2 regions of the Achromobacter deleyi genome follow, and region 1 is predicted to be linked to the other one. Evidence: riboswitches for the same ligand, from Rfam matches in the RefSeq annotation. Region 1 holds a riboswitch; the other holds the start of a gene.
What was found. Region 1 has a riboswitch for glycine ahead of gcvT (glycine cleavage system aminomethyltransferase GcvT). Riboswitches for the same ligand answer to the same signal wherever they lie in the genome.

Region 1 (3,203 bases):
CTTGACGTCGCCGACGAAGACCAGGTCACCCAGCTGGTCCTGGGCGGTATCGGTGATGCCGACGACGAACACGTCGCCTTCGGCTTTGACCCATTCATGGGACTCGGTGTACTTGCGATCGGTGGGCAGACTCATGGGAACTCCTGGGGGATTCGGATAAGGAAATGGTGTTGCGCGCCTCGCGCCGCCGGCCCTGCCCCAAGGGGCCGGCCAGCGCCGCGAAGCTTCGAGTTTACGAGTGTTCGACGGCTTTGCCGTTACGGACAAACGGCAGTTTGCAGACCAGCGCGGGCACCCACTTGCCGCGGATGTCGACCTCGACCGTGTCGCCCGCGGCCACGCCTTGCGGCAGGCGCGCGAAGCCGATCGAGACGCCCAGGGTCGGCGACATGGTGCCGCTGGTGAGCTCGCCCACGCCGTGCGGGGTGCGCACCGCCATGTGGGCGCGCATCACGCCGCGCTCCTGCAGTTTCAGGCCGATGAAGGCGGCGGGCGTGGCGAACTGCTCCAGCGCGTCGCGGCCGATGAAACGGCGCTCGGGGTTTTTCAGGGACACCGTCCAGGTCAGCGCGGCTTCGCCGGGCTGGGTCAGTTCGTCCATGTCCTGGCCGTACAGGTTCATGCCGGCTTCCAGGCGCAGCGTGTCGCGCGCGCCCAGGCCCGCCGGGCGCACGCCCTGGGCCGCCAGGTCGCGCCACAGTTGCACCGCCTCGGTGGCGGGCAGCACGATCTCGAAACCGTCTTCGCCGGTGTAGCCGGTGCGCGCCACCAGGGTGTCGTCGCCGACGCGGGCGGCCACGAACGGGGTCAGCGGCTCGCTGGCGGCCTGCCAGGCCGGACGCGCGGCCCAGACCTTGGCGCGGGCGTTGGGGCCCTGCACGGCGATCATGGCCAAGTCGCGGCGCGGCGTGATGGTGACGTCGAACTTGCCGGCCTGCCTGACGCGCTGCATCCAGGCCATGTCCTTGTCGGCCGTGCCGGCGTTGACCACCACGCGCCATTCATCGGCGGCGAAGAAGTAGACGATCAGGTCGTCGATGACGCCGCCCTGCGGGTTCAGCATGCAGGTGTAGAGCGCCTTGCCGGGCACGGTCAGCTTGGCTACGTCGTTGGCCACCAGGCGCTGCAGGAAGGCGAAGGCGTCGGGGCCGGTGACGTCGGCGTTGAGCATGTGCGACACGTCGAACATGCCGGCGTCCTGGCGCACCGCGTGGTGCTCTTCCAGTTGCGAGCCGTAGGCCAGGGGCATGTCCCAGCCGCCGAAATCGACCATGCGGGCGCCGGAGGCGATGTGTTCGTCGGCCAGCGGGGTGCGTTTGAGGGTTGCGGACATGCGCGGGTACTCCGGAGCGGCAGCGGGGCCAGGGTTACGGAATGCCGCCGGCGGACAGGAAACGCCCGCGCAACGGCTGAATTTTCCGCCCCTCTGTCCTTTTGCCTGAGAGTTGCCCCGCGTGGCGGGTTTGCACCTTCGGCGCCTGGGCTGCGCGCTATGTCCCTATTTGGGCAGCGGCGCCAGGTCTCTCCAGAGTGCTGCTTTGCCGCGTCCGCGCGGTAAAAACCGGGACAGGGCAAACATGCGCGGTATGGGATACCTGAGCGATTCTGGGCGAATTGCGCCTTCGGCGGCGGCCGCGGACGGCCGCTCTCTCCCGCAACATGCGTGACAGCGCCGAAAGCATACCGCGAAACGCAGTTCCGTTGTTGATCCGCGGCCTCGATCCGAGGCCGCGGGCCGGCCCCCGCGAGGCGGCCGCTCAGCCCAGCGCGGTGTCCAGCAGCATCATCAGCACGAAGCCCAGCATCAGCCCGCAGGTGGCGTAGACCTCGTGCCCCTTGCGGTGCGATTCGGGGATGATCTCGTGGCTGATCACGAACAGCATCGCCCCGGCGGCGAAGCCCAGCCCCCACGGCAGCAGCGCCGCCGACCAGCCCACCACCGCCGCGCCCAGCACCGCGCCGACCGGCTCGACCAGGCCCGACAGCATGCCCAGCGCCACCGCGAACGCGCGCTTGTAGCCGGCGGCGATCAGGGCCACCGCCACCACCAGCCCTTCGGGAATGTCCTGGATGGCGATGCCGGTGGCCAACGCCGTGCCGCGCACCGGATCGTTGCCGGCGTAGCCCACGCCGATGGCCAGGCCCTCGGGCAGGTTGTGCAGCGTGATCGCGAAGACGAACAGCCAGGTGCGGCGCAGGCGGTGCGCCTCGATGCCCTCGCGGCCCTTGATGAAATGTTCGTGCGGCAACAGCCGGTCCATCAGCAGCAGCACCGCCGCGCCCAGCAGGATGGCGGCGCCCACCGTCAGGCCCGCGCCCCAAGGGCCGGCGCCCTGGGCCTCGGCCGCCGTGATGCCCGGCGCCACCAGCGAAAAGGCGCTGGCCGCCAGCATCACGCCGGCGCCGAAGCCGAACATGCTGTCCTGCATCTTCTGCGGGATGGTGCGCGCGAACAGCACCGGCAGCGTGCCGGCCGCGGTGGCGCCGGCCGCCACCATGCCGCCCAGCAGCGCGTCGGCCACGTGCGGCGCATTGGCATCGAAATAGACCCACGCCTGGTGCAGGCCCAGGCAGGCGACCAGCACCGCCAGCGTCCACACGCTGACGCTGGTGGCCGCGGGCCGGATGCGATGACGGCTGAAGGTGTTCATGGACTGCTGGCCTCCGCGCAACCCGGAATCAGCCCACGGCGGCGGCGTAACGGCGCGCCACCTCGGACCAGTCGATCACGTTGTAGAAGGCGCCGATGTATTCCGGCCGGCGGTTCTGGTACTTCAGATAATAGGCGTGTTCCCACACATCCAGCCCCAGGATCGGCGTATTGCCCTGCATCAGCGGGCTGTCCTGGTTGGCGCTGCTTTCCACCACCAGCTTGCCGGCCGGCGTCACGCTGAGCCAGGCCCAGCCGCTGCCGAAGCGCGTCAGCGCCGCCTTGGTGAAGGCTTCGCGGAAGGCCGCGTGGCCGCCCAGTTCGGCGTCGATGGCGCGGGCCAGCGCGCCATCGGGCTCGCCGCCGCCCTGCGGCGACATCACCGACCAGAACAGGCTGTGGTTGGCGTGGCCGCCACCGTTGTTGCGCACCGCGCCGCGGATGGCCTCGGGCAGTTGGTCAATGCGCGCCACCAGGGCGTCGACCGGCTCGTCGGTGGCGATGCCGGCGCCGTCCAGCGCGGCGTTCAGGTTGTTGACGTAGGTCTGGTGGT
Region 2 (3,203 bases), 1.6 Mb from region 1:
CTGCCCATCGCCTTGTCATTGGCAGCCGCGAGCTTACAACGGCCTCATGACCGTTCCAAGCGCCTGCAGGTAGCCTTCAGTCTGACATCAAGGCAGCGCCACCGCCTCCCTGACGCTCGCCGCCAGCATCTGCGCCGTCGCCGCCGACAGCGTCCAGCCCAGGTGTCCGTGGCCGGTGTTGTAGAAGACGCCCGGTCGCTTGCCCGGGCCGACGCGCGGCATCATGTCGGGCATCATCGGCCGCAGGCCGCACCACGGCACCACGCGCGCGGTGCGCACGCCGGGGAAATGGCGGCGGGTCCAGTCCACCAGGGGCTGGATGCGTTCGGCGCGGATGTCCAGGTTGAAGCCGTTGAACTCGGCGGTGCCGGCCACGCGGAAGCGCTCGCCCAGGCGGCTGGTGACGATCTTGGCGGCCTCGTCCAGCAGGCTCACGGTGGGCGCGGCCGCCTGGCTCGCGGCGTCGTCCAGGTGCACGCTGATCGAATAGCCCTTGACCGGGTAGATGTTCAGGCGGTCGCCCAGTTGCCGCGCGAACTGGCGGCTGGCGGCGCCGGCGCAGACCACGATGGCGTCGGCCTCGTGCTGTTCGCGCCGCGCGCCGTCCTCGCGCGCCACGTCCAGCACGTAGGGCAGGCCGTCGCGGCTGATGGCGCGGATGTCGGCATCCTGTTCGAAACGCACGCCGCGCCGCAGGCACGCCTGCGCCAGGCCGCTGGTGAATTTGTGGATGTCGCCGGTGGCGTCGGACGGCGTGTAGAAGCCGCCGTGGCAGGGCGTGCTCAGCGTCGGTTCGATGCCGCGGATTTCCTCCGGCGTGACGGCGTGCCGCTCCAGCCCGCCCTCGCGCAGCAGCGCGTTGGCGCGGCGCGCGGTCTCGAAGCTGGCGGCGTCGTGATAGATGTGCAGGATGCCGCGGCGTTGCAGGTCGAAGTCGATGCCTTCCTCGACCGCCATGGCGTACAGGTGCTCGCGCGCCTCGATCGCCATGCGGGTGGTGGCGATGGTGTTCTGGCGGTAGTTGCGGATCTGCCCCATGAACTGGGCCAGCCACGAATACTTGTGCCAGCTCGGCCGCGGGTTGAGCAGCAGCGGCGCGTTGTGGCGGCCGAGCCAGCGCAGGCCCTTCATGACGGTGGCGGCGCTGTTCCAGACTTCGGCGTTGCTGGCGGACAGCTGGCCGCCGTTGGCGTAGGAGGTCTCCATGGCGGGATAGCGTTGGCGGTCGTAGACGGTGACGTCGTAGCCCAGTTTGCTCAAGGCGTAGGCGGACGTGACGCCGGTGATACCGGCGCCGATGATGGCGATGCGGGGCATGATGGCTCCAGATGGCATGGCCACGACCCAACGGCCGCGGCACCCCATCTGTCTCTGTACCTGAGAGCTTCACCCGCGCGCGGTGGCGCGGGTTCCCCTTCGGTGGGCGCCAGGCGCCTCTCTCCAGATTGTCTAGACCGCGCAGTCCTGTTGCCTGAGAGTTTCCGGGGCGGTTGCTCCGTCGGCGCCCGCCACGGGGGACGGGACTCTTCTGCGGGGTTTTGAATCGACGAAACCGAGAATAGCCAAAATTCGTCGCGCGCGGCACTCAGGGTTAATACCAGGGTGGCGCGGGATTGGCTCTACACTGGGCGCCGACCCGCCGGCACGCGCCGGCCAAGAAAACGATAGGACGATCTCGCATGCGCGCTCCGGCAATGCCTCGTGTTTCCCCGCGGTCCACGACCCCTGCGTTGGCCCTGACCCTGGCCCTGAGCCTGATGCTGGCCGGCGCCGCCTCGGCCGGTCCGGCCGCGACGCCGGCCGCCTCCCCGGCCGCCGGCGCACAGGCGCCCGCCGCCAGGTCATCCACGGCGCCGGCTGCCGCACCCGCCAAGGCCGATCGCGCCACGGCCGCCGTCGACGCCGCGGTGGCCGACGTCATGCGCCAGTACGGCATCGCCGGCATGGCCATCGGCGTCAGCCGCGACGGCGAGCAGCGCTTCTTCAACTACGGCGACGCCTCGCGCGCGCCGCGCCGCGCGGTCTCCAGCGACACGCTGTTCGAGCTGGGCTCGATCAGCAAGACCTTCACCGTCACGCTGGCCGCCTACGCGCAGGCCACGGGGCGCCTGTCGCTGGCCGACAGCCCGGCCAAGTGGGTGCCCGAGCTGCAAGGCAGCGAATTCGCCAAGCTGACGCTGGTGAACCTGGCCACGCACACCGCCGGCGGTTTCCCCTTGCAGGTGCCGGACGCGGTGCAGACCATGGCGCAGCTGATGGACTACCTGAAGGCCTGGACGCCGCAATACGCGCCCGGCACGCGGCGCACCTACGCCAATCCCGGCATCGGCATGCTGGGCGTGGTGGCGGCGCGCGCGCTGGGCGAGCCCTACGTGGTGGCGATGGAGCAGCGGCTGCTTCCCAAGCTGGGCCTGCGCGACACCTACCTGGAAGTGCCGCCGCGCAAGATGCCCGACTACGCCCAGGGCTACGACAAGCAGGACGCGCCGGTGCGCGTGAATCCGGGCGTGCTGGCCGACGAGGCCTACGGCGTGAAGTCCAGCGCCCGCGACATGCTGCGCTTCGTCGAGATCAACCTGGGCACCGCGCCGGTCGATGCCACGCTGCAGCGCGCCATCGCCGAGACCCACACCGGCTATTACCAGCTGGGCGCGATCACGCAGGACCTGATCTGGGAGCAGTACCGCTATCCGGTGTCGGTGGACGATCTGGTGCACGGCAATTCCGCCAAGGTTTCGTTCGAAACCCTGCCGGTCCAGGCGCTGCAACCGCCGCTGGCGCCGCAGCAGGCGGTGTGGATCAACAAGACCGGCGCCACCAATGGCTTCGGCGCCTACGTGGCGTTCGTGCCGTCGCGCAAGCTCGGCATCGTGATCCTGGCCAACCGCAACTATCCCAACGAGGCGCGGGTGCGGCTGGCGTTGCGCCTGCTCAAGGCGCTGGCGCCGTAAAGGCCGCGCCCGCCGCCGGCCTTCATGATCCGACGGTTGCGGCTGCTTCGCCGGCCGTCCTGGCGCCATCGAACTTCGGCAGCAACCCCATGATCTCCAGCCGCGCGCACAGCTCGCCCAGCCGCCGCAGCTTGTACGCCTCCACGTCCACGCCGGCATAGTCGTAGAAGCCTTGGCCCTCGCGCAGGCCGTTGCGCCCCTGTTCCATGTTGCGTTCGATGATGGCCGGGGCCGCGAAGCGCGGATCGAGCG

Region 2: linked by a shared signal. The riboswitch ahead of I6I07_RS18230 (D-amino acid dehydrogenase) and the one ahead of gcvT (glycine cleavage system aminomethyltransferase GcvT) in region 1 are both predicted to bind glycine.

Annotation. Positions count from the first base shown of each region.
Region 1 is NZ_CP065997.1:2,425,231-2,428,433, reverse strand. Features, by position in the region: gene gcvH (glycine cleavage system protein GcvH) at 1-135, opposite strand, end outside; gene gcvT (glycine cleavage system aminomethyltransferase GcvT) at 233-1,333, opposite strand; glycine riboswitch at 1,417-1,539, opposite strand; glycine riboswitch at 1,573-1,665, opposite strand; gene I6I07_RS10940 (ZIP family metal transporter) at 1,758-2,651, opposite strand; gene I6I07_RS10935 (superoxide dismutase) at 2,680-3,203, opposite strand, start outside.
Region 2 is NZ_CP065997.1:4,013,402-4,016,604, forward strand. Features, by position in the region: gene I6I07_RS18230 (D-amino acid dehydrogenase) at 88-1,317, opposite strand; glycine riboswitch at 1,362-1,448, opposite strand; glycine riboswitch at 1,450-1,541, opposite strand; gene ampC (class C beta-lactamase) at 1,695-2,951, shown strand; gene I6I07_RS18240 (3-hydroxybutyryl-CoA dehydrogenase) at 2,974-3,203, opposite strand, start outside.